DNA from 3 places in the Mitsuaria sp. BK041 genome. Region 2 is predicted to be linked to each of the others. Evidence: predicted binding sites of a transcription regulator. Region 2 holds the regulator's gene; each other region holds the start of a gene.

Region 1 (9,575 bases), 240 kb from region 2:
CCGGCGCGACGGTGACCAAGCCGCTCGCGCCGCCGCCGGACTCGTGGGGCTCGCGGCTGCATTCGGACCTGGCCATGTGGACCCTGCGCCTGGAGCCCGGCGCGCAATGGACCTTGCCCGCGGCACTGGGCGACGGCACGCGACGCAAGCTGTACTTCTTCGCCGGCGGCCGCATCACGATCGGCGACGAGCCCGTGACCGTCGGCCATTCCATCGAGGTGCGGGCCGGCCTCGACGTCGTGCTTGTCAATGGCGAAGAACCCGCCGAGTTGCTGATGCTGCAGGGCCGTCCCATCGGCGAGCCGGTGGCGCAGTACGGCCCCTTCGTCATGAACACCGAGCAGGAGCTGCGTCAGGCCTTCGAGGACTACCGTCGCACCGAGTTCGGGGGCTGGCCGTGGCCGGACCCGGCCCCGGTGCACGGCGACCAGGAGGACCGATTCGCGCGGCATGCGGACGGCCGGACGGAGCGGCCGCCGGCGCAAGACTGAGTCACCGCAAGCGAGGCGCCGGTCACACGATCGGACAGGGACACGGTTAAGCTGGACGCAAGGAGGCAGCGATGAATGTTTCCCAGCGCGTCGGCGCCATCACCTACCGTTTCGACAGCCTGCGCGAGCTGATGGCCAAGGCCACACCGGAGCGTTCGGGCGACCGGCTCGCCGGCGTCTGCGCCGGGTCTGAGCAGGAACGCGTCGGCGCGCAGATAGCCTTGGCCGATCTGCCGCTGAAGACCTTCCTCAGCGAGGCCCTGATCCCATACGAGGACGACGAGATCACCCGACTCATCGTCGACGGCCACGACGCCGCGGCCTTCCAGCCGATCACCCACCTGACGGTCGGCGGGTTGCGCGAGTGGCTGCTCTCGGACGCGGCGGACACCGCGGCGCTCACGCGCCTGGCGCCCGCCCTCACGCCCGAGATGGTGGCTGCGACCAGCAAGATCATGCGGAACCAGGACCTGATCCTGGTCGCTCGCAAGTGCCAGGTCGTCACACGCTTTCGCAATACGCTGGGACTCACGGGCAGGCTGTCTACGCGCCTGCAGCCGAATCATCCGACCGACGACGCCAGCGGGATCGCCGCGAGCGTGCTTGACGGTCTGATGTACGGCAGCGGCGATGCGGTCATCGGCATCAATCCCGCCACCGACAACCTGACCCAGGTCGCGCATCTGCTACGCCTGCTGGCGGAGGTCATCGAGCGCTTCGAGATCCCCACCCAAAGCTGCGTGCTCACGCACGTGACCAACACGATGCAGTGCATCGAGCGCGGCGCGCCGGTCGATCTGGTGTTCCAGTCCATCGGCGGCACGGAAGCGACCAACCGCAGTTTCGGTGTCGACCTGAAGCTGCTGGCCGAGGCGCGCGCGGCGGCCTTGTCGCTGGCGCGGGGCGCCTACTTCGACGACGGCCAACGCGGGCAGCACGTGATGTACTTCGAGACCGGCCAGGGCAGCGCGCTGTCCGCCGGCGCGCACCACGGTTGCGACCAACAGACCCTCGAGGCCCGGACCTACGCGGTGGCGAGGCACTTCGAGCCGCTGCTCGTGAACACGGTGGTCGGGTTCATCGGGCCGGAGTACCTGTACGACGGCAAGCAGATCATCCGGGCCGGGCTGGAGGACCACTTCTGCGCCAAGCTGCTGGGCCTGCCGATGGGCTGCGACATCTGCTACACGAACCACGCGGCGGCGGATCAGAACGACATGGATGTGCTTCTCACGCTGCTGGGCGTGGCGGGCTGCAACTTCATCATGGGCATCCCGGGCTCGGACGACGTGATGCTCAACTACCAGACGACCTCGTTCCACGACGCGCTGTACGCCCGGCGGGTGCTGGGCTTGCGCGCCGCGCCGGAGTTCGAGCGCTGGCTCGAACGCATGCGCATCGCGCGACCCGGCGCGCCGGGGCATCTGGTCGACGCCATGTCCCCGGCCTTCGCTGCCTTGCTGCCATCGTCGTGAGCGAAACACCATGAGCGACGCGATCACTCCCAATCCCTGGCACACGCTGCGGCGCCACACGCCGGCGCGGATCGGGCTGGGCCGAGCGGGCGTCAGCCAGCCGACGGCGGCGCACCTGGCCTTCCAGTTGGCCCATGCGCAGGCGCGGGACGCGGTGCATCGCGAGCTGGATCACGTGGCGCTCGCGGCGGCCCTGAACGAGGCCGGGTTGGAAACGCTCGATCTGCACAGTGCCGCCGCGGATCGGGCGGCGTACCTTCAGCGACCGGATCTCGGTCGACGGCTCGACGACCGGTCGACGGCCGTGCTGTCCTCGCTCGATGCGCAACAGCAGCCGGATCTGGCGCTGGTCGTGGCCGATGGCCTGTCCGCGTTGGCGATCGAGCGGCATGCGGTCCGGTTCGTCGAAGCGCTCCGGCCGCTGCTCGCCGACGGCTGGCGTTGGTCGCCCGTCGCCATCGTCCGTCAGGCGCGCGTCGCGATCGGAGATCCGATCGGTCAAGCGCTGGGAGCGAAGCTCGTCGTGGTGCTCATCGGCGAGCGCCCTGGATTGAGCTCCCCCGACAGCATGGGCGTCTACGTCACCTGGGCGCCTCGCCCCGGCCGCGTGGACGCGGAGCGCAACTGCATCTCCAACGTGCGACCGGAAGGATTGGCGCCGGCCACCGCGGCGGCGCGGCTGGCGTGGTTGCTCCAGGAAGCGCGGGCTCGTCAGGTGACGGGTGTTGCGTTGAAGGATGAAAGCGTGGAAGTGGCGCCGGCGGTCGAGACTCGGGAGCCGTTCCGGCTCGACAGGCGCTGATCACGGAGGCAGCGGCCGCCGCGGATATCGATGGCTGCGTCCGATGGTTCCGACCGTTGTCAGGTTGATCGGACTCGGTGGGCGGCTCCGGGACGCTAGACGACGAAAGCGCGCAGTTCAGCCAACAAGCCATCACGGAAGCGCCAGACATCGCAGTACTCATGCCGGGAGGCTTCCCCCTTGTCGTCCTTGAGCGTGATCTCGCCGATCGCAATGACGAAGTCGCCCTCTGCCACCATTCGATGGACGTCGAACTCGGGGGGCTCGCGATAGGTGTCGGCCATCCACTTGCGAACGGCTTCCTTGCCCCTGAGCGTCCGCTCGCCGACAAAGGTCCACTCGGTATCCTCGGTGCAGAACCGCAGGAATCCTTCGAAGTCGCGCTTGACGATGGCCGCGTTCGCCTTCTCAAGAATCGATTTATGGGCGTGAGACATGCAGGTTCTCCTGGTCAGATCGGTCCCAACAACAACGGCAACCCGCTTGCCACCTGGATCCGTGTCCGTGTCCTGTGGCAAGAAGTCTCGTTCGACACAACTTCTGTAATTCCCGTTGCGGCGCCGTTACCTCATGTAGCGAATTCCAGGGGCACCGCATTCAACGCCCGACCTATCATGCCGCCGCAACGATTTAACGCTAAATCGCCGCAAACACTCGAGTAGCCCGGCATTTCGCTGCAATCGGTCATCGACGCCAAAAGCGGCTCGACGTCGTGCTGGCTCGCAGCGAGGGGGAGCGCAAGGCGGGTCGCACGACGCGAGAGAGGGGGCTCGCCATGGCGACGCTGCAGCCCGGTGTGGCCGGCGCCGCCACCGTGATGCGTGAACCGCGCCAGCCAAGCCATCCGGTTGCGTGACGAAGTGGCGAGATCAGCCACGCGATCACGCGCCGTTATGACTGCCGCGCACGCCGGCCATAGCGTGGCGCACTTCAACAAGACCACCGCAATGACGATATTCAGACCCGGGGCGGAGCACGCGGCCCTTGACGACTTTCCGGACGCGCACCGGCGCCTGCTGACCTTGGGCGTCGGCCTGTTCCCGATCCTGCCGCTTCTGCCGGGATGCGGCGGCGGCCCGGTCAGCGAGGCGGGTACCCCGTTGCTCGGCGGAGCGGATGAAGCGGCGGCGGGCATCGGGACGCCGCCGCCGCCCGACACGACACCGGATCCTCGGCCCGACGATCCGATTCCAGCCCCCGCGCCGGCGCCGGCGCCCCCTCCCGCCCCGACCGAGCCCATGCCGCCCGCCCCGGCTGCGCCTGCACCCGCGCCTTCACCGGCGCCCGCACCCGCACCCGCACCCGCACCCGCACCCGCACCTGCGCCTGCGCCTGCACCTGCACCTGCACCTGCACCTGCACCTGCACCTGCACCTGCACCTGCACCTGCACCTGCACCTGCACCCGCACCGGCACCGGCACCCACGCCCGCACCGGCACCCGCGCCTGCGCCTGCGCCAGGCGGGCTGCTCCATCCGGGGCTGCTTCATACGCAGACGGATCTTCAGCGCATGCGCGATCAGGTCGCCGCCGGCAGGCAGCCCTGGCTCGGCAGTTGGAACCTGCTGCTCGCCGCGCGTCGTGCCGAGCTGGGCGTGAAGCCCTCACCGCTGGAAGTCGTGAGTCGCGGCGGAACCGGCGAGAACTTCTGGGTGATGGTCACCGACATGATGCGCGCGTATCACCTCGCGCTGCGCTGGAAGGTCACCGGCGACGAGGCCTATGCGAAAGACGCGGTGAAGTTCCTCAATGCCTGGTCGTCGACCTTGAAGCGGCTGGCCGGCGATTCCAATCGTTACCTGGCGTCGGGCCTCTACGGCAACCAATGGGCCAATGCCGCCGAGGTGATGCGCACCTATCCGGGTTGGGCCAAGGAGGACGTCGCACGGTTCCAGACCATGCTGCTCAACGTGTTCTATCCGGAGTGCCACGCGTTCCTCACCGACCACAACGGCACCGAGATCAGAAAGGTCACGCACTACTGGGCCAACTGGGACCTGGCGAACGTCTGCAGCATGTATGCCATCGGCGTGTTCTGCGACCGACCGGACATCGTCGCTGAGGCCAGCAACTACTACAAGAACGGCCGAGGCTGTGGATCGCACGGCAACAACGTCTACTACCTGCATCCCGGCTACCTGGGCCAGTGGCAGGAAAGCCACCGCGACCAAGGACACTCCACCCTTGGCATCGCGCTGGCCGGCATGCTGTGCGAGATGGCCTGGAACCAGGGCGAGGACCTCTACGGGCTCTGGAACAACCGCCTCCTCGCCGGTGCGGAGTACGTCGCGAAGACCAACGTCCTGGTCGGACCGCCGCCCGACTACATCGCGTACCCGATGCCCTTCACCCCCTACACCGGCGTCCATGGATCCAGCACCACGGTGTCCGGTGGGGACAACCCTCGCCCCTGCTGGGAACTCATCCTCAACCATTACGTCGCCCGCAAAGGCCTGTCGGCCCCATGGACCCAGAAGATGGTGAACAAGCAGCGTCCTGAACGGGTGGACGGTGGGGATTCGCCGGGCCTGGGATCCTTGCTCTACGTCCGTGACGCCGTCGCGCCCGCCCGGCCGAGCGGCCTGAGCGCCGTCCTCCATGAGGGCAAGGTGCTGATGTCGTGGTGGGGCAGCGCCGACGCAACGGACTATCTGGTGCAGCGCGCGAGTTCCTCCGCCGGCCCCTTCACCACCCTTGCGCGAGTCACCGACCCGCGCACCTACACCGACGCACCGGCTGCGGGCACCTGGTACTACCGCATCAGCGCCGTCACCGGCCAGGGCGAGCGGGTCGGGGCGGACACCCTGCGCGTGGCGGTGCCCGGAGAACTGTGGCTGCATCTGCCACTCAACGGCAGCACCGATGACCTCAGCGGCAACGGCCGATATGGCGTGCTCATGGAAGGCGCGACCTGGGGCGAGGGGCGCAACGGCAGCACCTGCGTCGTGTTCGACGGCCGCCGTGCCCATGTGCGCCTGGTCGATGGCGTGGTGTCGGCGTTGGGCGACTACACGGTGGCGATGTGGGTCTACTGCGACAACACCGGCGCCAGTTCGCGCTTCTTCGATTTCGGCTCCAACGACGTGTCGTACATGGCGCTCACCCCGCGGGAGTCGACGCGCCCGCCCGTCCCCAGCCTGATGCGCCTCATGTCCACACGCAATCAGTTCTGGATGCCGTCGCCCTTGGCGGCGCCCATTCCGCCCAACGGTCGCTGGACCCATGTGGCCATCACGCTCTCTGGCACGGTCGGCACGCTTTACGTCGACGGCTCACCGGTCGCCACCAGTCCCGAAATCTGGATGGCGCCCTATCAGTTCGGCCACACGACGCGGAACTGGCTGGGACGCTCGCAGTACGGGGGCGATCCATTCTTTAAGGGGCGGATGCAGGACTTCCGGATCTACAGCGGAGCGCTGACCGCCGCCGCCGTTGCGAACCTCGCCCGCTGACAGCCTTGCCCCCGCCCTTGGGCGGGGGCAAGGCGAGCGCGGAAGCTTCACGTCAACTCATACGCCAGCTCAGAGAAATGCCGCCCGTCCCGGATGTCGACGCTCAGCTGCCCGCTGAGCCCGGTCAGCCCGCCGGTCCCTGAATCCGGCACCACCTGCACGGTCAGTGTCGGCTGGCCGCGGTTCATCTCGCCGGTGTGCATCAGCACGAAGCTCCCCTCCCAAGTTAGCTGAATGTCGACACCCGCCCTTGAAAGCGCCAAGCCGGTCCATATAATCTCCCTGCTAGCACTCGCGTCGGTCGAGTGCTAACAAGCCCCACGACGTCCCTCGCGGGGCTTACTTCTTGTGGGGGTTGGCCAGTGCGAGAACCGCACGGCGGGCCCTTGAAGCAAGTCCGCACAGTCAAGGAGATCTGATGAAACTGCGTCCTCTGCACGATCGCGTGATCGTTAAGCGCCTGGAAAACGAAACCAAGACGGCCTCCGGCATCGTCATCCCCGACAACGCCGCCGAGAAGCCCGACCAGGGCGAGGTGCTGGCCGTCGGCCCGGGCAAGCGCAACGACAAGGGTGAATTCATCGCCCTGAACGTCGCCGTCGGCGACCGCGTGCTGTTCGGCAAGTACAGCGGCCAGACCGTCAAGGTCGACGGCGAAGAGCTGCTTGTGATGCGCGAAGAGGATCTGTTTGCGGTCATCGCCAAGTAATCGGCGACCACCCTCACAGACCCCATTCATCTAGATAGAGATTCGGAGAGATACACATGGCAGCAAAAGACGTTGTCTTCGGCGGCGAAGCCCGTGCCCGCATGGTCGAAGGCGTGAACATCCTGGCCAACGCGGTCAAGGTCACGCTGGGTCCCAAGGGCCGTAACGTGGTGCTGGAGCGCTCGTTCGGCGCCCCCACCGTCACCAAGGACGGTGTCTCGGTCGCCAAGGAGATCGAGCTCAAGGACAAGCTGCAGAACATGGGCGCCCAGATGGTCAAGGAAGTCGCTTCCAAGACCTCGGACAACGCCGGTGACGGCACCACCACCGCCACCGTGCTGGCCCAGGCCATCGTGCGCGAAGGCATGAAGTACGTGGCCGCCGGCATGAACCCGATGGACCTCAAGCGCGGCATCGACAAGGCCGTCGCCGCCCTGGTCGAGCAGCTGAAGAAGGCCTCCAAGGCCACCACCACGTCCAAGGAAATCGCCCAGGTCGGCACGATCTCGGCCAACTCCGATGACTCGATCGGCAAGATCATCGCCGACGCGATGGACAAGGTCGGCAAGGAAGGCGTGATCACCGTCGAGGACGGCAAGTCGCTGGCCAACGAGCTGGACGTCGTCGAAGGCATGCAGTTCGACCGCGGCTACCTGTCGCCCTACTTCATCAACAACCCGGAGAAGCAGTCGGCGATCCTGGACAACCCCTTCGTCCTGCTCTACGACAAGAAGATCTCCAACATCCGCGACCTGCTGCCGACGCTGGAAGCCGTCGCCAAGGCCGGCCGTCCGTTGCTGATCATCGCGGAAGAAGTCGACGGCGAAGCGCTGGCGACCCTGGTGGTCAACACCATCCGCGGCATCCTGAAGGTCGTCGCCGTGAAGGCCCCGGGCTTCGGCGACCGTCGCAAGGCCATGCTGGAAGACATCGCCATCCTGACCGGTGGCAAGGTCATCGCCGAGGAAGTCGGCCTGTCGCTCGAGAAGGTCACGCTGGCTGACCTGGGCCAAGCCAAGCGCGTCGAAGTGGGCAAGGAAAACACTACCATCATCGACGGCAACGGCGCCGGCGGCGACATCGAGGCGCGCGTCAAGCAGATCCGCGTCCAGATCGAGGAAGCCACCAGCGACTACGACCGCGAGAAGCTGCAGGAGCGCGTGGCCAAGCTGGCCGGCGGCGTGGCCGTCATCAAGGTCGGTGCCGCCACCGAAGTCGAGATGAAGGAGAAGAAGGCCCGTGTCGAAGACGCGCTGCACGCCACCCGTGCCGCCGTCGAGGAAGGCATCGTGGCCGGCGGCGGTGTCGCGCTGCTGCGCGCCCGTCAGGCCGCTGGCGACATCAAGGGCGACAACGCCGACCAGGACGCCGGCATCAAGCTGATCCTGAAGGCCATCGAAGCCCCGCTGCGCGAGATCGTCTACAACGCCGGCGAGGAAAGCTCGGTCGTCGTCAACAACGTGCTGGCCGGTTCGGGCAACCACGGCTACAACGCCGCCAACGGCACCTATGGCGACATGATCGAGATGGGCATCCTGGACCCGACCAAGGTGACCCGCACCGCGCTGCAGAACGCCGCCTCCGTGGCCTCGCTGATGCTGACGACCGAGTGCATGGTCGCCGAAGCGCCGAAGGACGAGTCCGCCGCGCCCGCGATGCCGGGTGGCATGGGCGGCATGGGCATGGACATGTAAGAGTCCGGCCGAGCCCGCGACGATCGACGCCCGCCGTCGATCGTTGACGCTCAGCAAAAGGGGTCGCTTCGGCGACCCCTTTTTTCATTGCGCGGGCCGCAGCGGAAAGAGAAAGATCGCCGCCCGGGCCCGCTCTGTTTCCGTTGGATACGAACCGGGCAGCGCGCTTGCTGGTCATCCCGGTCGGCATGCGCCCAGAATCGACGGACCCGCCGGCCTCGTCGGCTCGGCACCGCAGGGGCTTTCCCCAGGTCGCACGGCCCCACGGGCCTGGGGGATGTCACTTGAATCGGGGGCGACCATAATGCGCTGACAACTTGTCACAAACGATGGCCCACGCCGCTTCGCCTTCCCTTCAAAGCCTGGTCGACGAGACCCTCGCCCACGTGCCCGCGCTGTCGCATGCGGTCTACAACGGCTTGCAGGACGAGCTCAAGAGCCGGCTGGAGCACCACCAGCTGCTTGCCGGATGGTCCAAGCGGCGCGCCCACTTCGCTTCCGACCTCGAAGGCTCGCTGGGTCGCCTGCTGGGCCTGGCGCGCGAAGGCGGCGATCCGCTGCAGCGCGAGCGTCAGGCGGCGGGCCGCGGGGAGCTGTCGCTGAGCCTGGTCGACGAGGGCCAGGCGCTGAAGGACGTGGCGATCGCGCACGTGATCACCGCCATCGAGGACCAGTCGCGCGCCGAGCTCCACCAGCTCGGCAACTTCTTCGCCGCGCTGCGCGGCATCGCCCGGCCGCTGAAGAACGACAACCCGCTGCGGGCCGCGCTGTTCGCGCAGGCGCTGTCCCGCGCGATCGAGGGCGTGGACCTCGATGCCGAGGGCCGTTATGCGCTGATGCGCATGGCCGCGCTGCCGCTGGCGCTGAAGCTGCAGCCGATCTACGCCTCGCTGTGCCAGGGCCTGCGGCAGGCGCAGCTGAGCGGCATGCTCACGAGCCACGGCGCCGCGCT
Region 2 (9,575 bases):
GCGCGGCGACTTCGCCCCGCGGCTGCTCGCGTGGCAGCGCCGCGAGGGGCGGCATGACCTGCCGTGGCAGAACACGCGCGACCCGTACCGGGTCTGGCTGTCGGAAATCATGCTGCAGCAGACGCAGGTGACGACGGTGCTGGGCTACTACAAGCGCTTCCTGGAGCGCTTCCCCGACGTGGCCGCGCTGGCCGCGGCGCCCAGTGACGAGGTCATGGCCGCGTGGGCCGGGCTGGGCTACTACAGCCGGGCGCGCAACCTGCACAAGTGCGCGCAGGCGGTGGTCGAGCGCCATGGCGGCGCCTTCCCGCGCAGCGCCGCCGAACTGGCGGAGCTGCCGGGCATCGGGCGCTCGACGGCGGCGGCGATCGCGTCCTTCTGCTTCGGCGAGCGCGTGGCCATCCTGGATGGCAACGTCAAGCGCGTGCTGGGCCGGCTGCTGGCCTTCGACGGCGACCTGTCCTCCGCCGCGCAGGAGAAGCGCCTGTGGCGCCAGGCCGAGGCGCTGCTGCCGCCGTCGCCCGAGGACATGCCCGCGTACACGCAGGGCCTGATGGACCTCGGCGCCAGCCTGTGCGCGACGCGCAGCCCGCAGTGCCTGCTGTGCCCGGTGGCGGCGCTGTGCACCGGGCTGGCGCAGGGCGAGCCCACCCGCTATCCGGTCAAGACCAAGAAGCTCAAGCGCGGCCAGCGGGAGAGCTGGTGGCTGTGGCTGGAGCACGAGGGCCGCGTCTGGCTGCAGCAGCGGCCGGCCGAGGGCGTCTGGGGCGGGCTCTGGACGCTGCCGCTGTTCGACGACGAGGCCACGCTGACGGCGCAGAGCGCCGCGCTGGGCGTGGCGGCGCCCGAGCCGCTGCCGCGCGTCAAGCATGTGCTGACGCATTTCGACTGGCTGCTGCATCCGCGCCGGGCGCTGCTGCCGCGCGAGACGCGACCGGCGAGCGAAGGCGTGTGGGTCGCGCGCGAGCGGCTGGGCGAGTACGCGTTGCCGGCGCCGCTGAAGAAGCTGCTGGACTAAGGTCGCCGCGCTGGCCGTCGACCCCCGGTTTCCGGGTCGGGCGCGGGGTTCCGCCGGTTCCCGACGGGCGCCGCTCCGTTATGCTCCCGCGATTGCCAGAACGGGCCACGACAGGCCCGCGCACGCCACCACCGCATTCAGGGACACCATGTCGAACGACGTCAAGCCGGGCCGGGCCGCGGCCCTCAAGAGCGCACTGGAATCGGCCTTCATCGCCGTGCTCGCCAGCGGCGTTTGCCTGTGGTTCCTGATCAGCGAGACGCAGGTGCCCGGCGAGGGCGATCCCGCCAAGCTGACCATGTTCGGCCTGGGTCTGTTCGCCGGCCTGTGCGCGCACTTCGCCTACATGGGCATCGCGCTCAAGCGCGCCGGGCGCAACGTGGTGCTGTGGCTGCTGCTGATGCTGGTGCTGATGCCCTTCGCCTCGGTGGTGCTGGGCATCCTGCTGTTCAACCAGGTGCAGGAGATGGAGCAGGCACGCGAGGAGGGCGGCGCGAGCGCCGTGTGAGCGGACGGCTCAGCGGGCGTCCAGCTCGCGGTGCCGCTTCAGCACCTGGCCGTGGTAGGCGAACTGCTTGGCCAGCGTCTCGACGAGATAGACCGAGCGGTGCTGGCCGCCGGTGCAGCCGATGGCCACGGTCAGGTAGCTGCGCTGGTCCTGCGCGAAGTTGGGCAGCCACTGCGCGATGAAGGCGCCGATCTGGCTGAGCATCAAGCGCACCTCCGGCTGGCCTTCCAGGTAGGCCGCGACTGGCTCGTCGCGGCCGGTGAAGGGCCGCAGCTCGCGGTCGTAATACGGGTTGGGCAGCACGCGCACGTCGAAGACGAAGTCCGCGTCGCTGGGCACGCCGTGCTTGAACGCGAAGGACTCGAACACCAGCGTCAGCGAGGCGCCGCTGACATGCACCAGGTCGCGCAGCCAGCCGCGCAGCTGCGCCGGGCGGAGCTGGCTGCTGTCGATGACGGTGGACTCCATCCGCAGCGGCGTCAGCAGCTCGCGCTCGAGCGCGATCGCCTCCTGCAGCGCGCGGTGGGTGTCGCTGTCCTCGTTGCCGACGCGCAGCGGGTGCGGGCGGCGCGTCTCGGAGAAGCGGCGCAGCAGCGTGTCGTCGTCGGCGTCCAGGAAGATCGAGCGCAGCGACACGCCTTCCTGGCGCATCGTCTTGATGTGGCCCAGCAGCTGCGGCAGCGAGCCGGCGCTGCGCACGTCCACCGCGATGGCCACGCGCCGCCAGCCGCGCTGGCGCTCCAGGTCGAGGAACTGCGGCAGCAGCTCGGGCGGGAGGTTGTCAACGCAGAAGAAGCCGGCGTCCTCGAGCGCATGCATCGCGATCGATTTGCCGCCGCCGGACATGCCGGTGACGAGCACCACCTCGCCGCGCGGCGAGTTGGCATTGGGCGTGGCCTGAGGCGCCGGTACCGGCGCGGTGTGGGGCGCGCTCATGGCTTGACCTTCCTGCCGGCGGCCGCGGGCGCGGCGGGGGTGGACTTGGCGGACAGGTCCAGCATCTCCTGCGCATGCGCCAGCGAGGTCGACGACAGGCGCTCGCCGCCGAGCATGCGGGCGATCTCGGCGGTGCGGGCCTCGCCGGCGATGGGGCGGACCTCGGAGTTGGTCTTGCCGTCCTTGAGCGCCTTGGCGACGAGGAAGTGGTGATCGGCGCAGGCGGCGACCTGCGGCAGGTGGGTGACCGCGAGCACCTGCACCCGCTGGCCGAGCTGCTTCATCAGGCGGCCGACGGTCTCGGCGACCGCGCCGCCGACGCCGGCATCGATCTCATCGAAGATCAGCGTGCCGGCGCCGCTGTTCTGCTGGCTGGTGGTGACGGCGATGGCCAGCGCGATGCGCGAGAGCTCGCCGCCCGAGGCGACCTTGGCCAGCGGGCGCGGCGTGCTGCCGGCGTGGCCGGCGACGAGGAACTCGGCCGATTCCATCCCGAAGCCCTGCGGCTCGTCCTGCGCCAGCAGCGCGACCTCGAAGCGGCCGCCGGCCATGCCGAGCTGCTGCATCGCCTGCGACACCGCATTCGACAGCGCCGGCGCGGCCTTGGCGCGCGCGGTGCTGACGGCCTTGGCTTCCTTCTGGTAGCGCTTGAGCGCGTCGGCCTGGCGGGCCTGCAGCGCGTCGAGGTCGGAGGCGGCGTCGAGCTGCGCGAGCTCGGTCTTCCATTCGGCCAGCAGCGCCGGCAGCTCGGCCGGCTGCCGGCGATAGCGGCGGGCGAGCGTGACCCAGGCGGACAGGCGGTCGTCGAGCTGCCGCAGCCGGTCCGGATCGAGGTCGGCCGCATGCAGGTAGGCGCCGAGGCTGTGCGCGGCGTCCTGCAGCTGGGCCTGCGCGCCCAGCAGCGCGTTGACGGTGTCCTGCAGGCCGGCGTCGTAGCCGAGCACGTCCTGCAGCGCGGACAGCGCTTCGTCGGTCAGCGACTCGGCGTTGATCTCGGCCTCGGCGATGCGCTCCAGCGCGCCGCGCGCGGCGTCCATCAGCGACTGCGCATGCGACAGGCGCTGATGCTCCGCGTTGAGTTCGTCCCACTCGTCGGCGCCGGGCGCGAGGCGGTCGACCTCGCCGATCTGCCAGCTCAGGCGCTCATGCTCGCGCGCCAGGTCGGCCTGCCTGGACTGCGCGGCGCCCAGCGCCTCGCTGGCCTGGCGCCACTCGGTGAAGGCGGCGGCCATCGGCCGGGTCTCGATCTGGGCGAAGCTGTCCAGCAGCTCGCGCACGCTGGCCGGGCGGGTCAGGCCTTGCCAGGCGTGCTGGCCGTGGATGTCGAGCAGGTGCTCGGCCAGCTCGCGCAGCTGGGCGACGGTGGCGGTGCCGCCGTTGATCCACGCGCGGCTCTTGCCCTGGGCGTCGATGACGCGGCGCAGCAGCAGCGTGTCCTCGGCGCCGTCGGTGGTGTCGAAGCCGGCTTCCTCCAGCCAGGCGGCGAGGGCGGCGGGGCGGTCGAACTCGGCGGAGATCTCGGCGCGGGTGGCGCCCTCGCGCACGACGGCGGCGTCGCCGCGCGAGCCCAGGGCCAGCTGCAGCGCGTCGATCAGGATGGACTTGCCGGCGCCGGTCTCGCCGGTGAGGGCCGAGAAACCGGCGGCGAAGTCCAGCTCCAGCGCTGGGACGATGACGAAGTCCTTGAGGCTCAGGCGGCGCAGCATCAGGTGTTTCCCTCGTTCCAGCGGAGCTTGCGGCGCAGCGTGGCGTAGTAGGACCAGCCGCGCGGATGCAGGAAGGGCGCGCGGTGCTGGGAGCGGCGCACGGTGATGCAGTCGCCGTGCAGCAGCGAGGCCAGGGATTGCATGTCGAAGTTCACCGAGGCGTCGCGGCCGGCGACGATGGTCAGGCGCACCTCGCCGCTGTCGGGCAGGACGATGGGGCGGTTGGAGAGCGCGTGGGACGCGATCGGCAGCAGCACCCAGCCGGCGATGCCGGGGTGGAGGATGGGGCCGCCGGCGGACAGCGCGTAGGCGGTGGAGCCGGTGGGAGTGCCGACGATGACGCCGTCGGCGCGCATGTTGGCGACGAACTCGTCGCCGACGTCGACGCGCAGCTCGACCATGGCGGCGGTGGCGCCGCGGGAGACGACGACGTCGTTCAGGGCCACGCCGGAGAAGATCTGCTCGCCGTCGCGGAAGACGGCGCCTTCGAGCAGGGAGCGGTGTTCGATCTCGAAGTCGCCGGCGAGGATGGGGGCGAGGGCGTCGCGGAACTGGTCGGCGGAGATGTCGGTGATGAAGCCCAGGCGGCCCTGGTTGATGCCGACCAGCGGCAGGCCGTAGCGGGCGACCTGGCGGGCGAAGCCGAGCATGGTGCCGTCGCCGCCGACGACGATGGCCAGGTCGCACTGGGTGCCGAGTTCGGCGTGGGTCAATGCGGGGAAGGCGGTGATGCCGGTGCTGTCGGCGGTTTCCTGTTCGAGGGAAACATCCAATCCCTGGGAGGCGACAAAATCGGCAATCTCTTCCAGGATGGGCCGGATGCCCCGGGACTGGGGTTTTCCGACGATGGCCACGTGACGGAAGCGCTTGGACATAGCGCGGAATTACACCACAGCGAGGTGGCGGGGCCGGGGGGTGGGAAGGGGTGCCGCTGGTGGCTTCACTAGAATGAAAAACATGCTCGACGACCGCGCGAAAACACTGCTGAAGGCTCTGGTGGAGCGGTACATCGCCGATGGCCAACCGGTGGGCTCTCGCACGCTGTCCAAGGCGTCGGGGCTGGAGCTGAGCCCGGCGACGATCCGCAACGTGATGGCCGACCTGGAGGAGCTGGGTCTGATTGCCAGCCCGCACACCAGCGCGGGGCGGATTCCGACGGCGCGGGGTTACCGGCTGTTCGTGGACACGCTGCTGACGGCCAAGCCGGGGATGCCACGCGAGGCGGGTTCCTTCGAAAGCCAGCTGCTGCCGGATCAACCGCAACGGGTGATCGCGAACGCGGCGCAGCTGCTGAGCAGCCTGTCGAGTTTCGTGGGGGTAGTGACGTCGCCGCGCAAGACGGCGGTGTTCCACCACATCGAGTTCCTGCGGCTGGGCGAGCGCCGGGTGCTGGTGATCATGGTGTCGCCGGACGGGGACGTGCAGAACCGGCTGGTGTTCACGGCGCAGGACCTGTCGCAGTCGGACCTGACGGAGGCGAGCAACCGGCTGAACGCGCATTACGCGGGGCTGAGCCTGGACGTGGTGCGGGACCGCCTGCGGCTGGAGGTGGATCAGCTGCGCGGGGAGATCGCCAAGCTGATGAGCGCGGCGGTGGACGTGGGCCAGCAGGGGTTGCAGGAGCACGAGCCGATGATCATTTCCGGCGAGCGCAACTTGCTGACGGTGCAGGACTTCAGCCACGACATGGGCAGCCTGCGCAGGATGTTCGACCTCTTCGAGCAGAAGACGCAGCTGATGCGGCTGCTGGATGTGTCCTCGCGCGCGGAGGGGGTGCGGATCTACATCGGCGGCGAGAGCCAGGTGGTGCCGGTGGAGGAGCTGTCCATCGTGTCGGCGCCGTATGAGGTCGATGGGGAGGTGGTCGGGACGCTGGGGGTCATCGGCCCGACGCGGATGGCCTACGACCGGATGATCGAGATCGTCGACATCACGTCGAGGATGGTGAGCAATGCGTTGTCGCAGAAGTGAGCGTGCTAAGCGCGGCGCTTAAGCATGCTTACAATCCGCGCCTTCGGTGCAAAGCCGGAACACGCGAATCCGCCAGGATTCGTATATGCGCATTACCCCCAGGGGGCCGTTAGCTCAGTTGGTTAGAGCAGAGGACTCATAATCCTTTGGTCACAGGTTCAAGTCCTGTACGGCCTACCAGATATTTACTTGGAAGGTCCGGTTTGGGGCCCCATCTCGGGCAACGCAAGCAGCAACCAAGCCAAGTTCTCCAGAGCCAGCTCGTCTCTGGCCTCGCACTCCCAAAGCACAAAAGTGTTCCATCCCGCCTCCTCTAGCAGTCGGATGGAGCGGGCGTCTCGGGCTTGATTTGCAGCGAACTTCTGCTTCCAAAACTCCGGTCGAGTTGACGGCATGACTGCTTCGCGACACCCGGGGTGCTGATGCCAGAAGCATCCGTGCACGAAGACGGCCGCGCGACGACCGGGGAGCACGATATCGGGGCGGCCGGGGAGGTCCTTCGCGTGGAGCCGGAAGCGCAATCCGACCGCATGGAGAAATCTCCGGACCGTCAGTTCCGGACTGGTGTCTCGGCCTCGAATCCGACTCATCATCTTGGATCGAGTCTCAGGAGAGACGATGTCTGTCATACGTTCCTCACGTAGCTGCGGCCACTCGCGCAAGTGGTGCAGATGCCGCCCCAAGACACGGAGGCGCCTGGTAGCATCTCGCAATTCCGGCGGAGTCACGCGCTCGCCGATTAGAAAGAAATACTAGATGAGCATCCCCGTGATTGATCTCTTTGCCGGCCCCGGGGGACTCGGCGAAGGGTTTTCCCGCGCGACTGGCGCTTCGTTCCAGACGGTGATTTCCATTGAAAAGGATGGAATGGCGCATGAAACCTTGCGGCTCAGAGCTGCGCATCGGCACTTGGCCAGAAATGGAGCGAGCGAGGACGACTGGAAGACGTGGGACGGGATCATCGAACGCGAGTCTTGGAACATCGTCTTCAATCAACTCAAGGAATGCGGCAATGCGCGCATCCGTGAGGCGTGCATTGCCGCAGATCATGAGGCGCTGGAGCTCGAACTTGGACCTGCATGTCGCGAAGAAGTCACTCGGGAAATCAGAAAGCGACTGAAGCCTTACATGACGGGCGGCAAGTATCCAAACAACGCGGTGCTTATCGGAGGCCCCCCGTGCCAAGCATACTCAATCGTGGGGCGTTCACGGAACAGGGGTCAGAAGGACTACGTTCCTGAGCTGGATCACCGCCACTTCCTCTACGAGGAGTACCTACACGTAATCACTGAATTCCGTCCCGCCGTCTTTGTGATGGAGAACGTAAAGGGGATTCTGTCTTCTCGAGTAGGAGAGCGCCAAATATTCGAGAAGATTCTGTCCGATCTTCGAAAGCCTGGCTTGGCGGACGGAACTGCAAAGCGTTTGGAATACGTGCTAGTTCCTCTAACGGCGCATGCGACTGGGGTCGAGCCCGAACCGGACGACTTTCTCTTAAAGGCAGAGGGCTTTGGCGTTCCGCAGGCTCGGCACAGAGTAATCATCCTTGGGGTCCGCAAGGACGTGTTTTCCGCTGCCGGAACAATTCGAAAACTGCTGCCTTCCCCGGCGCCAACGGTTCAGAAGGTCATTGGTGACCTAGAGAGTCTGCGTCCTCAGATCTCCAGCCGCGGCAAAGGCATGCATTGGTCGGATGCGCTATCGCTCCCGCTATTCGATGAGGCAGTCCGAACGTTGCATTCGATGGGCGATCAAGGACGGGAAATCGCGGCTGTGATGACGTCTGCAAGGCAAAACATTCAAACCCGCCAAGTCGACCCCGGCCCAGGCGCAGAGCGGTCTCGTGTTCTCCCCACCACCCGAAGCGCAAGGCTTGGGAGCTTGGCGACTTGGTACAAGGACCGGTCGACAACCCTCATGACCAACCACGAAAGCCGTGCGCACATGCCGAGCGATCTGGTTCGCTATTTGTTTGTTGCTGCGTTCGGGAAAGCCACTGGATCAAGCCCGCGACTCGCTGACTTCCCAAGGTGTCTGCTGCCAGCGCACAAGAACGTCGATCCTGACAACGCGGGAGAGTCCATCTTCAAAGATAGATTCCGCGTACAGCTGGCGTCGCGCCACAGCATGACGATCACCAGCCACATCGCCAAGGATGGCCATGCGTTCATTCATTACATGCCGAAGCAATGCAGGAGCCTGACAGTACGCGAGGCGGCAAGGCTCCAAACCTTCCCAGACTCCTATGTGTTCCTTGGGAACAGGACTTCGCAGTTCACCCAGGTGGGCAACGCCGTTCCGCCGCTGCTGGCTGTGCAGATCGCCGAAGTCGTCGCCAGCGTCTTGGCCGCGGCCGCGACAAAAAGCGGGTGCTGACGCCATCCCCGTAAATGCGCGGGTTCGAGTTCGCCAAGCATGCGGTACTCTGTAATGAGTCAAGACCCTCGCTGCGCTGTCGCGCGAGCACAAAAAAAGGGCACGAACTCGATGAAGCGGCATTTGGGAGGGTGCATTGATCCACGTCCGTACTGCGCGCGGGAGCGCGCTGGAAGCCCCATTTTTTAACTGCGATCGCGCCGCAGCGTGTGACGTTAAAAGATGAGTGGGAACTCGTCCGAAGTTTTCGAGGAGACCCTTGAGGTCATTCCCGATCCTGTATCGCTCATGGAGGCAATGCGTGCTGTCGGCTACTCGGCGGAGACGGCAATTGCTGACCTGCTTGACAACAGCATCTCGGCGCACGCTCAGCAAATTCACATTCAATACGATGGCATAGGCGATCCCTACATCGCCATCTTTGATGATGGCGACGGCATGACGAGTCCGGAACTTACCGCAGCAATGCGCCACGGAAGTCGGAACCCTTTAGATCAAAGGCAGGCGCATGATTTGGGGCGATTTGGGCTCGGTCTGAAGACAGCCTCGTTGTCCCAGTGTCGAAAGCTGACCGTCGTGAGCAAAAAGGACGGCGTTGTTTCCGGACGGCGTTGGGACTTGGATATCGTAGAGAAGACGGGAAAATGGCTTGTCGTTGTTCCTTCCCTAAGCGAGCTCCAGGCGATTCCAATGTATGGCCGCCTCGAAAACGCGCCCACGGGAACCATTGTAGTTTGGCAGGAGTTGGATCGCCTTTCCGCAGGGGCCGCTGATATCGAGAAAGAGCTTACCCAGAAGCTCTCCACGCTCCGAGAGCATTTGGCCCTCGTATTCCACAGATTTCTGGAAGGCGATAGCTCTTCCAGAGGCTTGGTGATCTCGGTGAATGGCTTGCTTCTGCCGAAGCGAGACCCCTTTCTAAGAAGCAACAAATTTATTCAGCCGCTGGAAGGTCAATGCATCAAGCACCCTCGTGGCGATGTTCAGGTGCTGCCCTTCGTCCTACCACCAGTTGGGCGACTTTCCGCTGACGAAATAGAGACTGCTGGCGGCGGCGACG
Region 3 (9,575 bases), on a different contig from region 2:
ACGCTGCGGCTGATGAAGGGCCACTTCACGCCGGAGCGCCACTTCGGCTTCGAGGGCGCGGCCTGGTACTGGCACTTCGTGGACGTGGTCTGGCTGGGCTTGTACGTCATCGTCTACTGGATGTGATCGCGCGGACCGGCGCGGTCCGCCGCTGAACGACAAAGCGCCGCTCGAAGCGGCGCTTTGTGTTTTCGACCGGTCACTTGCCGGTCACTTGCCCAGGGGCAGCCCGGTCGGATGGATCCAGCCCATCCAGGCGCTGAAGAGGATGAACAGGAACAGCGCCACCGACAGTCCGACGCGCACCGCCAGCGCGCGGGCCATGGTGGCCTTGCCCTTCTGCTTGCGCAGCATCAGGACGCCGGCGGAGAACAGCGCGCCCAGGATGCCGATGAACGCGATGAGGACGATGACTTTCATGGCGGACGATTATTCCCACCGCGACCCGACGCAGCCATCGGGCCGGCCCCGAAGGCGGCATGGCGTCGTGGTGATCGCGACGCTGGCCGGCGTGGCGGCGGCGCTCGCGCTCGGCATCTGGCAACTCGATCGCGCCGACCAGAAAAAGGCGATGCAACGGGCGATCGACGAACGCGGCCTGGAGGCACCGCTGGCGACCGCCGCGCTGCCGTCCGCGGCCGAGCCGCCCGCGCCGGGGCTCGAGCATCGCCGCGCCGACCTTGCCGGGCGCTGGGACGTGGCGCACACGGTCTACCTCGACAACCGGGTGATGGACGGCCACACCGGCTTCTACGTCGTGACGCCGCTGAAACTGGCCGGCCGCGACGAGGCCATCCTGGTCCAGCGCGGCTGGGCGCCCCGCAATGCCGCGCGGCGCGAGGCGCTGCCGCCGGTGGCCACGCCCACGGGCGATGTGCGGATCGCCGGCCGGCTGGCGCTGTCGGCATCGCGCGCCTATGCGCTGGGGCAGGACGCGCAAGGGGGACTGATCCGGCAGAATGTCGACCTCGCGGCCTTCCAGGCCGAGACGGGCCTGCGCCTGCTGCCGCTGGTGCTGCTCCAGACGGAGCCGGACGCGGCGACGGGCGCCGCGCCGGGCGCGGGCGGCGTGAACGGTGCAGATGGCGCGGATGGCCTGCGCCGCCACTGGCCGCCGCCGGCCGTCGACGTCCACAAGCATTACGGGTACGCGTTTCAATGGTTTGCGCTCGCGGCGCTGATCCTGGGTCTTTATGTCTGGTTCCAAGTCCTCGCTCCCCATCGGGCTGGCCGAGCCGCCCGCGCCGACGAATCCGCCGATGAGCAGCGCCATGCGTGACGAGCGCAATGACGGACGCAATAACGTCCACGACGGCGGCGCGCACGGCCAGGACGCGGCCCCGGCGCCGGTCGACACGCCGCTGCCGCCGGACGGCCCGGTGACGCTGGCGGTCCACTCGGTGCCGATGCCCGACCTCGACCCTCCCAAGCGCTCGCGCTGGACGCTGTGGCTGGTGCTGCTGGTCTGCGCGGCGCCGGTGGTCGCGTCCTACTTCAGCTTCTACGTGCTGGACCTGCGCGGCCGCGCCTACGGCGACCTGATCCAGCCCACGCGCGACCTGCCGCCCTCGCTGGCGCTGACCGACCTGAAGGGCGCGCCGGTGGCCGCCGCCTCGCTCCACGGCCAGTGGCTGCTGACCTACGTGCCGGACCGCGCCTGCGACGAGGGCTGCGAGCGCATGCTGTTCATGCAGCGCCAGCTGCGCGAGATGCTCGGCAAGGACCGCGACCGGCTCGACAAGCTGGTGCTGGTGCCGGACGACGTCGCGCTGACGCCGGCGCAGGTCGACGCGCTCACGGCGCATGGCGCGCCGGCGACGGTGCTGCGCGCGCCGCGCGCCGGGATCGAGGGTTGGCTGATGGCCGCGCCCGGGCACCGGATGGGCGAGCACCTGTTCCTGGTCGACCCGATGGGGCGCTGGATGCTGCGCACGCCGGCGACGCCGGAACCGTCCGCGGTGAAGAAGGACCTGGAGCGCCTGATGCGCGCCAACGCCGGCTGGGACAAGCCGGGCCGCTGACGATCGCAAGGAACAGGACCCGCGCGCATGAACGGATTGGCGATCGGTTTCGATTTCGAGCCGCTGCTGGAGCTGCTGGCGATGGCCGCGCTCGTCGGCGCGGTGCCGCTGCTGGCGTGGCAATGGCGCCACCGCGGCGACACGGCCGCGCGGCGGCTGCGCGCGCTGACGGTGCTGGCGACCTTCCTGACCTTCGACCTGATCCTGATCGGCGCGCTGACGCGGCTGACCGATTCCGGGCTGGGCTGCCCCGACTGGCCGGGCTGCTACGGCAGCGCCTCGCCGATCGGGGCGAAGGCCGAGATCCTCGCCGCGCAGACGGCGATGCCCACCGGCCCGGTGACGCACGGCAAGGCCTGGATGGAGATGCTGCACCGCTACATGGCGGGCGGGGTCGGCTTCCTGCTGGTCGTGCTGGCCGGGCTGAGCTGGTGGGTCTGGTGGCGCGGCCGCCGCACCGGCGAGGCCACGCCCTCGCCGTGGTGGGCGACGCTGTCGCTCGCGTGGGTGCTGGTGCAGGGGCTCTTCGGCGCCTGGACCGTGACCATGAAGCTGTTCCCGGCGATCGTCACCCTGCACCTGCTGCTGGCGCTGGGCCTGCTGATGCTGCTGGCCTGGCAGGCCGAGTCCTACGCGCCCAAGCCGCTGCGCTGGCCGGCCGGTCTGCGGCGGGCGGTGCTGGCCTTCACCGGCCTGGCGATCGCGCAGGTGGCGCTGGGCGGCTGGGTCAGCACGAACTATGCGGTGCTGGCCTGCCAGGATTTCCCGACCTGCCAGGGGCAATGGCTGCCGCCGACCGACTTCCAGCACGGCTTCACGCTGTGGCGCGAACTGGGGCGCGGCGCCCATGGCGACTGGTTGCCCTTCGAGGCGCTGACCGCCATCCACCTGGCGCATCGCGCCGGCGCGATGGTGGTGTTCGCGGCGCTGCTGGCGCTGGCCTGGGCGCTGTGGCGCCAGGACGGGCAGAGCGGCCCGGGCGGCCAGGGCGCCGGCGGCGAAGGCCGCCGCTGGGCGCGCCGCCTGCTGGCGGTGGGCGGATGGCAGCTGGCCTCCGGGCTGTCCAACGTGGTGCTGGGCTGGCCGCTGGTGGCCGCGCTCGCCCATACCGGCGGCGCCGCGGCGCTGCTGCTGATGTGCGCGATCCTGCTGGCGCGGCTGCGTGCCGGCAGATCGTCGACCGTGATCGAGCCGGCGGCGCAGCGCGCCGGCCTCCTGACGATGGGTTCGAAATGAGTTCCGCGACGCAGGCCGCCATGCCCTCCCGCTGGTGGCAGTTCTACCAACTGACCAAGCCCAAGGTCGTGCAGCTGATCGTGTTCTGCGCGGTCATCGGCATGGCGTTGGCGATCCCCGGGCTGCCGCAGGGCGACGAGTGGGTGCGGCTGATCGCCGGCACGGCCGGCATCTGGCTGGTGGCGGGCGCCGCGGCGGCCTTCAACTGCCTGATCGAGCAGCACATCGATGCCAAGATGAAGCGCACCGCCTGGCGCCCCACCGCGCGCGGCGAGCTCAGCCGCAACCAGACGCTGCTGTTCTCGGCCGGGCTGTGCGCGCTGGGCTCGGCCATCCTGTACCTGCTGGTGAACCCGCTGACGATGTGGCTGACCTTCGCCACCTTCGTCGGCTACGCGATCGTCTACACCGTCATCCTCAAGCCGATGACGCCGCAGAACATCGTGATCGGCGGCGCCTCGGGCGCGATGCCGCCGGTGCTGGGCTGGGCCGCGATGCGCGGCGAGCTGGGCGCCGAGGCCTGGCTGATGTGCCTGATCATCTTCCTGTGGACGCCGCCGCACTTCTGGGCGCTGGCGCTGTACCGCAGCGAGGACTACCGCAAGGCCGGCCTGCCGATGCTGCCGGTGACGCACGGCAACGCCTTCACGCGGCTGCAGATCTTCCTCTACACCTGGATCCTGTTCGCGGCGACGCTGCTGCCCTTCCTCACCGGCATGAGCGGCTGGCTCTACCTGGCCGCGGCGATCGTGCTCGGCCTGATGTTCTGCCATCACGCGTTCAAGCTCTGGAAGGCCTATTCGGAGGCGCTGGCGCGCAAGACCTTCCTGTTCTCGATCCTGCACCTGTCGCTGCTGTTCGGTGCGCTGCTGCTGGATCACTACCTCAGTCCCTGGCTCGGCTGAGCCGCGGACGCGCGCGCTGGCGACCTTCCTACGGATCGGATGTGCTGATGATCTCGCGACGTTTTCTCGGACTGGGCGCCCTCGGCGCGGTGGGCGCGGCGCTGCTGGCGGGCTGCGACAAGCTGGGTTTCTCCTCGGCGCCCAAGGCCAGCTTCCAGGGCGTGGACCTGACCGGCGCGGCCTATGCGCGCGGCTTCAGCCTGCCGGACCAGAACGGCCGCACCCGCACCCTCGAGGACTTCAAGGGCAAGGTGGTGGTCGTGTTCTTTGGCTTCACCCAGTGCCCCGACGTCTGCCCGACGACGCTGGCCGAACTGGCCCAGGTGAAGAAGGCGCTGGGCGCCGACGGCGACAAGGTGCAGGGCGTGTTCATCACCGTCGACCCCGAGCGGGACAAGCCGGAACTGCTCAAGGCCTACCTGGAGAGCTTCGACCCGGGCTTCGTCGCGCTGCGCGGCTCGCCCGAGCAGCTCAAGGACGTGGCCAAGGAGTTCAAGATCTACTACGCCAAGGTCCCCGGCAAGACGCCCGACAGCTACACGATGGACCACACCGCCGCGAGCTTCCTGTTCGACCCGCAGGGGCGGGTGCGGGTGTTCTCCCGGTATGGCGCGGGGGCGACGGCGCTGATGTCGGACATCAAGGCGCTGATCGCCGGCCAGTGAGCGCGACCCCGCAATGAAGAAGGCCCCGCATCGCGGGGCCTTTCTCGTGGTGCTGGCGACGGTCGCCAGCGGGCGGCCGTCTGGAGGGCTCAGGCGGTCTCGGCGACCATCGCCTTGCGCATCTTCTTCATCGCCGCGACCTCGATCTGGCGGATGCGCTCGGCGGAGACGCCGTATTCGGCGGCCAGTTCATGCAGCGTCATGCCGCCCGAGCCGTCGTCGTTCACCTTCAGCCAGCGCTCCTCGACGATGCGGCGGCTGCGCGGATCCAGCACCTCCAGCGCCTGCTGCAGGCCGTCGCTGGCCAGGCGGTCGCGGGAGCGCGACTCGATCACGCGGGTCGGCTCCTGCGTGTCGTCCGCCAGGTAGGCGATCGGCGCGAAGGTCTCGCCGTCATCGTCGGTCTGCGGCTCCAGGGCCACGTCGCCGCCGGACAGGCGCGTCTCCATCTCCAGCACGTCCTCGCGCTTGACGTTGAGCTCCTCCGCCACGCGGGCGATCTCGCTTTCGGTCAGCGACGCGCGCTGCTGGTTCTCGGCGCCTTCCTTCAGCGCATGCTTCATCGAGCGCAGGTTGAAGAACAGCTTGCGCTGCGCCTTGGTCGTCGCGACCTTGACCATGCGCCAGTTCTTCAGGATGTACTCGTGGATCTCGGCCTTGATCCAGTGCATGGCGTACGACACCAGGCGCACGTTCTGGTCCGGGTCGAAGCGCTTGACCGCCTTCATCAGGCCGACGTTGCCTTCCTGGATCAGGTCGCCCTGCGGCAGCCCGTAGCCCAGGTACTGGCGCGAGATCGACACCACCAGGCGCAGGTGCGACAGCACCAGCCGGCCGGCCGCTTCCACGTCGCCCTTTTCCTTCAGGCGCGTGGCGTAGTCCTTCTCTTCCTCGGCCGTCAGCAGCGGGACGCGGTTGATCGCCGTGATGTACGCATCCAGGTTGCCGAGCGACGGCACCAGGGACCAGGGATCGCGCACCTTCAATGCAAGGCTGTTGGACATGTGTTCGTTTCTCCTGTCTCGGGCCGGTCTTCCGGCTCGATGGCTGGGGATATTAGCACTCATGGGCGGCGAGTGCTAAAGCTCCCAAAAACAGGTCAGTCCGGGAAGGGCTACCTGCCTAAATCAGTGTGAACTTGCCGTCTTAGGACCGACTTAAGTTATTGATTTGCCGAAGAAACCGGCAGCAGGAAGCTGAAGGTGGAACCCTTGTCCGGCGCGCTGTCCACCTGGAGCTGGCTGTCCATCAGCGCGAGCAGGCGCTGCGTGATGACCAGCCCGATCCCGGTGCCCTCGATGGCGCCGACCTCCCGGCCCAGGCGGTTGAAGGGCTGGAAGAGCTGCGTCTTCTGGGCGTCGCTGAGGCCGGGGCCGGTGTCGGCGACGCTCAGTTCGACCATCGAGTCTGCGACCCGCCGGGCGCGGAGCCACACCTGCCCGCCGGGACGGTTGTACTTGACCGCGTTGCTGAGCAGGTTGGTCAGCACCTGCTTGAGCCGGGTGGCGTCGGCGCGCAACTCGCAGGCGTCGGAGTCCAGTTCGACCTCGATCGACACCCCCAGCCGCCGCCGCTGCGACTCGACCATCGCCAGGCTGTCCGCCGCGATCGGCTCCAGGTCGAGGTGCTCGATCCGCACGCGCAACTGGCCGGCGTCGAGCCGCGACAGGTCCAGCGTGTCGTCGATCATCTGCAGCAGGTGCCAGCCCGACTGCTGGATCTGCGCCAGCCAGCCGCGCTGGCGGGGGCTGAGGATGGGGTCGTGGTCGGCCTCGAGCAGCTGGGCGAATCCCAGCATCGCGTTCAGCGGCGTGCGCAGCTCGTGGCTCATGCGCGAGAGGAACTCATTCTTGGCGCGGTTGGCGGCGAGCTCGGCCTCATGCACGCGCTCCAGTTCCGCCAGCCGCAACTGCTCGCCGATGTCCTCGACGACGCCCAGCAGCCGGTAGGGCTGCCCCTGGGCGTCGCGCAGCAGGCTGACGGTGGCGCGCACCGTGATGACCTGCCCCTGGGCGCCGAGGTAGCGCTTGATGCGGCTGTAGCGGCCGAGTTCGCCGCGGATCAGCGCCATGCCCAGCCGGCTGTCCTCCGCCCGGTCGTCAGGGTGGGTGATCGCCATCACCGAGCGCGCCTTCAGTTGCTCGACGCTCATGCCAAGCAGCTGGCAGAAATAGGGGTTGATCTCCTGCGGCCGCGCCTGGAGGTCGCAGGACACCACGCCGATGGGCGCATGCTCGACGATGGTCCGGAAGCGCTCCTCGCTGTCGCGCAGCCGCAGCCGGGCTTCTTCGACGCGACGCGCCACGCGGGCCGTGGTGCCGGTGATGGTGAGCAGCAGCAGGCCGAGCAGCGCGGTGCCGGTGAGGCCTGCGATCGCGAAGGGCAGGGCGGTGCTGCCCTCGAGCGCCGGCAGGCCGGTGGGGCTGTAGACGACCAGGCGCCAGGCCCGGCCGGCGAAGTCCAGTTCGCGCGACTGGCTCGGCAGCGCGGCGGGCAGTTGCAGGCAGCGCGCGTCGCCGGCCAGCAGCGGGCGCTGGCCGCCGGGCGTGGCATCGAGCAGGCAGTAGTCGAGCCGGCTGGCGCGGGCCGGCAGGGCGCCGCGCAGCAGCGCTTCCGGGCGCAGCGTGGCGAAGGCCACGCCCAGCGGACGCCGCGGACGCCCGGTCGCGTCTCGCGGCTCGGTCGAACCGCCCTCGTACAGCGCGCGGTAGACCACCACGCCCATCAGGGTCACGCCGACGTCCTGCGACAGCGGGAAGCTCTCGGTGGCCGCCGGCTGACCGGTGGCGATGGCGCGGTCCTGCGCCGCGCGCGCCTGCGGAATGCTGCGGATGTTGGCGCCCATCGCCGCGCGGTTGCGGCCATAGGGCGCGATCAGGCGGATGGGCAGCAGCTGGTCGCGGTCGGGCGGCAGGTCGCCGGGCCGGCGGCGCTCGAAGACGCGGTAGTTGAGGTAGCCATCGGCCTGCGCCGCGCGCTCGAATGCTGGCACGTCCTGTGGCCGCAGCAGCGGCGCCCAGCCGACTGCGTGCACCGCGCCGCCGGCGCGGGCGCGCTCGGCATGGGCGCGCTCGAAGTCGGCGCGGCTGATGTCCGGGGCCACCAGCAGCAGGCTGTGGTTGGCCTCCAGCGCCGTCAGCGGCATGGACAGCGTGTCGGCCAGCGTGTTCAGCGCGTTGGTCGCCTCGAGCTCGAAGGCATGGCGGCGGCGGCCTTCCTCGTTGTCGGCGACATGCCGGGTGGCGGCGAACAGCAGCGCGCAGGTGACGGCCAGCGGCAGCGCCACGCTGAGCCGGCGCGGTGCCCAGTGCCGACGCGGCAGGCCGAACAGCGCCAGCGACACCGGTGCGCCGATCAGCACCCCGATCGCATCGCCGATCCACCAGGCCAGCCAGTGCGACGCGATCTGCGACGGCCCGATCGCGCCGGTGAGCCACAGCGCCGCGACGCCGATGCTCGGCGCGACGAGGCAGGCGACGCCGGCGGTCGCGGCGAGGAAGCGCAGCAGCTCGGCGGGCTCGCACAGCGGCGGATGGGGGCCGGTCCAGCGCCGGGCCAGCGCCGCGCCCAGCCAGGCCTGCAGCGCGCCGCCGACGGCAACCAGCAGGGGCTGCAGCAGGTCGAGGTGGCCACGTTCCATGCCGATGGTCAGGCTGACGGCCGCGCCGCCCAGCGCGATGCCCGGCAGCACGGCCGGTCCCCAGCGCAGCGCCGCGGCGACCGCGAGGCCCGCGGCGGGATAGATGGGCGAGACGAAGTCGGGCGGCAGGATCAGCCGCAGCGCCAGCACGCCGAGGACGGCGTAGGCCAGCGCGAGGGCGGCATTCAGCGCCGCGAGCCGCGCCAGCGAGCGCCGCGGCGGCGAATCCTCCGGCGCATGAGGACCGGGAGCGGCGGCGACGTTCGTGGAAGAAGGCGCTTCGGTCATGGGCACCAGCGTAGCGCCGCTGTGCGCATGGCGACACGCAGACTTGCCCGGTCCCGGGAGCCTGTCACGCGAATCCCCGGCACCCCACCGAAGCGAGGGGGCGGGGGCGCCCGGTCAGACGTTGAACAGGAAATTCAGCACGTCGCCATCCTTGACCACGTACTCCTTGCCTTCCGCGCGCATCTTGCCCGCGTCCTTGGCGCCCTGTTCGCCCTTGAACTGGATGTAGTCGTCGAAGCCGATCGTCTGCGCGCGGATGAAGCCGCGCTCGAAGTCGGTGTGGATCACGCCCGCGGCCTGCGGCGCGGTGTCGCCGACGTGGATGGTCCAGGCCCGCACTTCCTTCACGCCGGCCGTGAAGTAGGTCTGCAGGCCCAGCAGCTTGAAGCCCGCGCGGATCAGGCGGTTCAGGCCCGGCTCGTCCTGGCCCATCTCGGCCAGGAACAGCGCGCGGTCCTCGTCCTCCATCTCCGACAGCTCGGCCTCGGTCTTCGCGCAGATCGCCACCACCGGGCCGTTCTGCGCCGCCGCGTATTCCTTCAGGCGGTCGAGGAAGGGGTTGTTCTCGAAACCGTCCTCCGCCACGTTGCCCACGAACATCGCCGGCTTGGCCGTGATCAGGCACAGCGGCTTGAGCACCACCAGCTCTTCCTTGCTGAAGTCGATCGTGCGCACCGGCTTGCCCTCGTTCAGCGCCGCCTCGCACTTCTTGAGCACCTCCACCAGGCGGGCCGCGTCCTTGTCGCCGCCGGCCTTGGCCAGCTTCTGCGCGCGCTGCAGGCCCTTCTCCACCGTGCCCAGGTCCGCCAGGCACAGCTCG

Evidence for each region. The regulator HrcA, encoded in region 2, represses chaperone genes, less so after heat shock. The targets are predictions, from matches to a motif close to TTAGCACTCNNNNNNNNNGAGTGCTAA.
Region 1: groES (co-chaperone GroES) is a predicted target of HrcA. The motif match lies at 6,506-6,532, and genes of this name have one in related genera.
Region 3: rpoH (RNA polymerase sigma factor RpoH) is a predicted target of HrcA. The motif match lies at 5,884-5,910, and genes of this name have one in related genera.

The regions. Positions count from the first base shown of each region.
Region 1 covers NZ_JACHYT010000001.1:329,792-339,366, reverse strand. The annotation lists gene FHT38_RS01440 (pirin family protein) at 1-491, shown strand, start outside; gene FHT38_RS01435 (ethanolamine ammonia-lyase subunit EutB) at 563-1,966, shown strand; gene eutC (ethanolamine ammonia-lyase subunit EutC) at 1,977-2,768, shown strand; gene FHT38_RS01425 (nuclear transport factor 2 family protein) at 2,864-3,205, opposite strand; gene FHT38_RS01420 (hypothetical protein) at 3,849-4,208, opposite strand; gene FHT38_RS01415 (LamG-like jellyroll fold domain-containing protein) at 4,280-6,220, shown strand; gene FHT38_RS01410 (DUF3224 domain-containing protein) at 6,268-6,429, opposite strand; gene groES (co-chaperone GroES) at 6,639-6,929, shown strand; gene groL (chaperonin GroEL) at 6,986-8,623, shown strand; gene FHT38_RS01395 (DUF1631 family protein) at 8,953-9,575, shown strand, end outside.
Region 2 covers NZ_JACHYT010000001.1:567,483-577,057, forward strand. The annotation lists gene mutY (A/G-specific adenine glycosylase) at 1-1,018, shown strand, start outside; gene FHT38_RS02530 (hypothetical protein) at 1,167-1,526, shown strand; gene rapZ (RNase adapter RapZ) at 1,536-2,462, opposite strand; gene recN (DNA repair protein RecN) at 2,459-4,168, opposite strand; gene FHT38_RS02545 (NAD kinase) at 4,168-5,043, opposite strand; gene hrcA (heat-inducible transcriptional repressor HrcA) at 5,126-6,139, shown strand; tRNA gene FHT38_RS02555 (tRNA-Ile) at 6,243-6,319, shown strand; gene FHT38_RS02560 (very short patch repair endonuclease) at 6,325-6,768, opposite strand; gene FHT38_RS02565 (DNA cytosine methyltransferase) at 6,896-8,515, shown strand; gene FHT38_RS02570 (ATP-binding protein) at 8,738-9,575, shown strand, end outside.
Region 3 covers NZ_JACHYT010000002.1:518,131-527,705, reverse strand. The annotation lists gene FHT38_RS18215 (cytochrome c oxidase subunit 3) at 1-126, shown strand, start outside; gene FHT38_RS18210 (DUF2909 domain-containing protein) at 211-420, opposite strand; gene FHT38_RS18205 (SURF1 family protein) at 419-1,279, shown strand; gene FHT38_RS18200 (hypothetical protein) at 1,260-2,021, shown strand; gene FHT38_RS18195 (heme A synthase) at 2,049-3,257, shown strand; gene cyoE (heme o synthase) at 3,254-4,162, shown strand; gene FHT38_RS18185 (SCO family protein) at 4,210-4,827, shown strand; gene rpoH (RNA polymerase sigma factor RpoH) at 4,917-5,831, opposite strand; gene FHT38_RS18175 (CHASE domain-containing protein) at 5,990-8,755, opposite strand; gene ychF (redox-regulated ATPase YchF) at 8,870-9,575, opposite strand, start outside.